DNA from 2 places in the Streptomyces sp. AA4 genome. Region 2 is predicted to be linked to the other one. Evidence: predicted binding sites of a transcription regulator. Region 2 holds the regulator's gene; the other holds the start of a gene.
What was found. Region 2 encodes HrcA, which represses chaperone genes, less so after heat shock. Its sites were predicted from a motif close to TTNGCACTCNGNNNNNCNGAGTGCNAA; they were not measured.
Positions count from the first base shown of each region.

Region 1: a site for HrcA is predicted at 1,692-1,718, ahead of groES (co-chaperone GroES). Genes of this name have one in related genera too.

Region 1 covers NZ_GG657746.1:461,973-464,860, forward strand. Annotated here, with positions in the region: gene SSMG_RS02305 (N-acetylmuramoyl-L-alanine amidase) at 1-1,472, opposite strand, end outside; gene groES (co-chaperone GroES) at 1,785-2,114, shown strand; gene groL (chaperonin GroEL) at 2,213-2,888, shown strand, end outside.
Region 2 covers NZ_GG657746.1:5,728,299-5,731,186, forward strand. Annotated here, with positions in the region: gene dnaJ (molecular chaperone DnaJ) at 1-1,102, opposite strand, end outside; gene hrcA (heat-inducible transcriptional repressor HrcA) at 1,154-2,185, opposite strand; gene SSMG_RS26185 (YbaB/EbfC family nucleoid-associated protein) at 2,401-2,888, shown strand, end outside.

The DNA of each region.
Region 1 (2,888 bases), 5.3 Mb from region 2:
ACGTCCATTGTGGACGGGTCAGGTCCGTGCATGCCCGCGTCGGACAGCAGCGGCGCGGATTCGCTCGGCTCGGTGTGCAGCACGACCGACCCCGAACTCCGTTCCGGGCAAGGGTTTCCGGACCCGATCTTGTCGCAGCCGGTGAACACCGGGCGGTTCGCGGAGAACTCCGGGTCGATCATGACCAGCGCGGAATCCGGCGCGCCGTCGTGCTCCAGCGGGGCGCCGAGCAGGTCGAAGTAGTGCGCCCAGTCCCAGTACGGACCCGGGTCCCAGTGCATGCTCTTGATCTTGTCCGCGTTCGGGCCGGGCACGTTGTCGTGGCCGAGGATGTGCGCCCGGTCCAGCGGAACGCCGAAGCGGTGCGCGAGGTAGCGCACGAGCTTGGCGGACTGGCGGTACATCGCCTCGGTGAACCAGGTGCCCTGCGCGGCGAAGCCCTCGTGCTCGATGCCCAGGGATTTCTCGTTGAGATACCAGTTCCCGGCGTGCCAGCCGACGTCCTTGGTCGGCACGTGCTGGGCGACCTGGCCGTCCGAGGAGCGGACCGTGTAGTGCCACGCGGTCTGGCCCGGGGTCTGGGCCTGCTTCAGCACCGAGTCCCAGGTGCCCTCGGTGTCGTGGATGACGATGTAGTCGATCTTCTGGTCGTGCGGCCGGTCGGCCTGGTCGTAGTTGCCGTAGCTGTCGCCGATCTTCTGGAACGGCGCGGGCGCCGATTCGCAGGCCATCGACCTCGGGCACTCGGTGGCCGGCGGCTGTCCGGCGCGCAGCCCGAGACGGTCCGCCTGGGCGCGATCCGGGGTGACGCCGGGCGTCGCGGCGAGCTTAACGGCCTGGCCGTCGTCGGTCGTACGCGCGATGCCGCTGGTGATAGTGGCGAAGACCTCGTCGGCGAAGGTACGCGCGCCAGTGACGTCCTCGGAGCCGCTGTAACGCGCGACGGCTCCGTACCAGTCCTTCGCGTTGTCGCTTTTGACGCCCAGCTCTCGCTGGTACTCGGCCAACAGTGCCGCTCCGCCGCGGATGTTCGCTTCGGCGTCCGTATGCAGCTTCGCCGCGTCGGTGTGCAGCAGCTGGGCGGCCTTGTCGATGGTCTGGCTGCCGGGCCGGGGAGTCGGGGCTTCGAGGGCGCGCAGCCGCAAGGCCGGGCGAGAGTCGTCGCCGCGCGGGTCTTCGTCGGGATTGTCGAATTCGCTGGTGCGCAGCCCGGTGGTCCGGACGTCGGTGAGATGCATCGGCCCGTACCCGGCGGCGGCGCTGGGCGCGCCGGAGTGGGTGTCCCAGCGGGATTCCAGGTACGAAACGGCCAGCAGGACGTCCACCGGGACGCCGAATTCGGAGGACGCGTCAGCGAAGGCGCGCTGGCGGGCTTCATTGGCGGGCTGCGCGGAGGCGGGCACGGCGACCGCGACCAAGGCCAACAGCCCGGTGGTGGCAGCGGCCAGGCGCCACGGGAGGGAGCGGGGCATAGGAGGACTCCAGGAGTGAGATGCCTGTCTGTGCGGATCCAACCAGGTGCCGAGAGGAGTCGGGAGTGGTTTTCCGCCGGTTGGGTCCGAACGGGCACGCGGCGGCGCCCAGGCTGCGTGGCGCCTGGTCGAGGGGGTCGCCCGCGCCCTGGAACAAAGTGGCCGGTCAGCGGCTTCCGTCCCAGGATTCACCAGGTCCGGCGGACCCTCCTTGCGAAGCTGGCACTCACATGGCTAGAGTGCTAATCGAACGGCCCGGACACGCCCCGGCACCCGCGACGGCGGGGGTGGTATGAGCCGTAACCAGTCATCATGCCGACGCTTTCGACGACCGTGGAGGTCAACCCGGTGAGCGTGAACATCAAGCCGCTCGAGGACAAGATCGTTGTCCAGACGAGCGAGGCCGAGGAGACGACCGCTTCCGGCCTCGTCATCCCCGACACCGCCAAGGAGAAGCCCCAGGAGGGCAAGGTTCTGGCCGTGGGCCCGGGCCGCATCGACGACAAGGGCAACCGCGTTCCGCTGGACGTGGCTGTCGGCGACGTCGTCATCTACTCCAAGTACGGCGGCACCGAGGTCAAGTACAACGGCGAGGACTACCTGATCCTCTCCGCCCGCGACGTGCTGGCCGTCATCAACTGACGCGTCACTCGCAGCGCAAGGACGCCCCGGGCCCCGCTCATGCCGGGGTGCGGGGCGTTTTGCGTCGCACGACAACCGAAAGGTAAGCGGAAAGCGTTATGCCCAAGCAGATCAGTTTCGACGAGGACGCTCGTCGCGCGCTCGAGCGCGGGGTGAACAAGCTCGCCGACGCGGTCAAGGTCACCCTCGGCCCGCGCGGTCGCCACGTCGTCCTCGACAAGAAGTTCGGCGGCCCGACGATCACCCTCGACGGCGTCACCGTCGCGCGCGAGGTCGAGCTCGACGACCCGTTCGAGAACCTCGGCGCGCAGCTCGCCAAGAGCGTCGCCACCAAGACCAACGACGTCGCCGGCGACGGAACCACCACCGCCACGGTGCTGGCCCAGTCGCTGGTCAAGCACGGCCTGCGCAACGTCGCCGCCGGCGCCAACCCGACCGCGGTCGGCAAGGGCATCGAGGCGGCCGCGGAGAAGGTCGTCGAGGTCCTCAAGGCCAAGGCCACCCCGGTCAAGGGCCGTGACAACATCGCCCAGGTCGGCACCGTCACCTCGCGCGACGCGGCGATCGGCGCGCTGCTCGGCGAGGCCGTCGAGCGCGTGGGCGAGGACGGCGTGATCACCATCGAGGAGTCGTCCACGCTGGCGACCGACCTCGTGATCACCGAGGGCGTCCAGTTCGACAAGGGCTTCCTGTCGGCGCACTTCGCGACCAACCCGGAGGACCAGAAGGCGATCCTCGAGGACGCCTACATCCTGCTGCACCGCGAGAAGATCT
Region 2 (2,888 bases):
GCGTCGGGACTTCTTCCCCGCGCTGCTGGGCCAGGTCGACGAGCAGGTCGCGCTGGGCCTCGTCGAGTTTGGTCGGGACCACGACGTCGATGTGCACGTGCAGGTCGCCGCGGCCGTCGACGCGGCCGGACGAGCGCAGCCGCGGCATGCCCTTGCCGGTGAGCACCAGTTCGGTGTTGGGCTGGGTGCCGGGCTCGATGTCGAGTTCGTAGTCGCCGTCGACCAGGGTGGCGATCGGGACCGTCGCGCCGAGCGCCGCGGTGGTCATCGGGATGCGGAAGTTGCAGTGCAGGTCGTTGCCCTCGCGGACGAACACCTCGTGCGGGGCCTCGTCGATCTCGACGTAGAGGTCGCCCGCCGGGCCGCCGCCGGGGCCGACCTCGCCCTGTCCGGACAGCCGGATCCGCATGCCGTCGCCGACGCCGGGCGGGATCTTCGCGGTGACGCCGCGCCGCGACCGGATCCGGCCGTCGCCGCCGCACTGGCGGCACGGGTCGGGGATGACCTCGCCGAAGCCGCGGCAGACCGGGCACGGGCGCGCGGTGACGACCTGGCCGAGGAACGACCGCTGCACGGACTGGACCTCGCCGGCCCCGCCGCAGGTGTCGCAGGTCTTGGTGGTCGTGCCCTCGGCGGTGCCCGCGCCGCGGCACAGGTCGCAGACGATCGCGGTGTCGACGGTGATCTCGCGGTCGACGCCGGTCGCGCACTCCTCGAGCGTGAGACCGAGCCGGATCAGCGCGTCGGAGCCGGGCTGCACGCGGCTGCGCGGCCCGCGGCCCCGTCCGCCGCCCCCGCCGGCCGCTCCGAAGAAGGCGTCCATGATGTCGCCGAGCCCGCCGAAGCCGGCGAACGGGTCGCCGCCCCCGCCGCCGCGGCCGCCCGGGTCCATCGGGTCGCCGCCGAGGTCGACGATCTTGCGCTTCTGCGGGTCGGAGAGCACCTCGTACGCGGTGGTCACCTCGCCGAAGCGGTGCTGGGCGTCCTCCGACGGGTTCACGTCGGGGTGGAGCTCGCGGGCCAGCTTGCGGTACGCGCGCTTGATCTCCTGATCGCTCGCGTTCTTGGCCACCCCGAGGATCCCGTAGTAGTCCCTCGCCACGTTGCTCTGCCTTCTCCTTCGTGTTCCGCCGCGTCCCCGGCCCGCCGCCGGTCAGCGGCCGGACAGGATCTGCCCCACGTAGTTGGCGACCGCGCGGACCGCCGCGATCGTTCCCGGGTAGTCCATCCTGGTCGGCCCGACGACGCCCATTCCCCCGAGCAGCATGTCGTCCCGGCCGTAGCCGATCGACACGACCGAGGTGCTGCGCATCTGCTCGTCCTCATTTTCCTCGCCGATGAGCACGGTGACCGCACCGGGGTTGCGGGCCGCCGCGAGCAGCTTCAGGACCACCACCTGTTCCTCGAGCGCTTCGAGCACCTGGCGCAGCGACCCGGGGAAGTCCGCGACGTTGCGGGTGAGGTTGCCGGTGCCGCCGAGCACGATCCGCTCCTCCGGGTGCTCGACCAGCGATTCGACCAGTGTGGTGCAGATCCGGGTGAGGTGGTCGCGCAGGTCCGGCGGGGCGGCCTCGGGCAGTTCGGCCACGTTGGCCGCCGCGTCGGCCAGCCGCCGCCCGGCGAGCGCGCCGTTGAGCACGGTGCGCAGCCGCAGCACGGTCTCCTCGGTGACCACGTCGCCGAGGTCGACCGTGCGCTGGTCGACCCGGCCGGAGTCGGTGATCAGCACGAGCATCAGCCGCGCGGGCGTGAGCGGGACCACCTCGAGGTGCCGGGCGACGGTGTTGGTGAGCATCGGGTACTGCACCACCGCGACCTGGCGGGTGAGCTGCGCGAGCAACCGCACCGACCGGCGCAGCACGTCGTCGAGGTCGGTCCCGGAGTCGAGGAAGCTGGTGATCGCTCGGCGCTCGGCCGCCGACAGCGGCTTGATCTCCGAAAGCCGGTCGACGAACAGCCGGTACCCCTTGTCGGTCGGGATCCGGCCGGCGCTGGTGTGCGGCTGGGCAATGTAGCCCTCTTCCTCCAGCGCGGCCATGTCGTTGCGCACGGTGGCGCTGGAAACGCCGAGGTTGTGCCGCTCGACGATCGTCTTCGACCCGACTGGCTCCTGATTGGCGACGTAGTCGGCGACGATCGCGCGCAGCACCTCGAAGCGACGCTCGTCCGTGTTCGCCACCGGCACCTCCTTCGCGGTCCTCCTGCTACTCACAACGAGTTTACGGACCCGGGAGTGCCCGGCGCGCCCTCCGGTCCCGCCGCCTCCGGGTAAAGGGGAGGGAAACGATTTTTAATAGCGACGAACCGGGCAACTGGGATCTTCGCTTGCAGCGGGAACCGGAACCGGGTTTTCTGCCTCGGAAAGACCATGAACCGCTCCAGCCGAAAGCAGTGGCCGACATGAACGCACTTTCTCCCGAAATCGCCGAAATCCGGCAGCGGGCCGCGGAGGCCCAGGAACGGCTGAAGCACGTGTCGGCGACCGCGACGAGCCAGGACGGCGCGGTCACCGCGACCGTCAACACCGCCGGTGCGCTGCAGGAACTCCAGTTCGGCCCCCGCGCGGACGAGATGCCGCGCGCCGCCCTGGCGGCCGCCGTGCTGGCCACCGCCCGGCGCGCCCAAGCCCAGGCGGCACAGCAGCTGACCGCGATCATGGCTCCGGTGATCGGCGAGCACAGCGACGCGATGAAATTCCTCGAAGAACAGATCCCGGAGCCGGAAATCCCGGAGGAACCGGCCCCTCCCGCCCCGCCGCAGCCGCAATTCTTCGACGCGCAGGAAGATTCGGCCCCTCCCGCCCCGCCTGCCCGGCCCGCGCGCCCCGCCCGCCCGGCGCCGGACCCGACGGAGGACGACGACTACTACGGCGGCGGCTCGATCCTGGG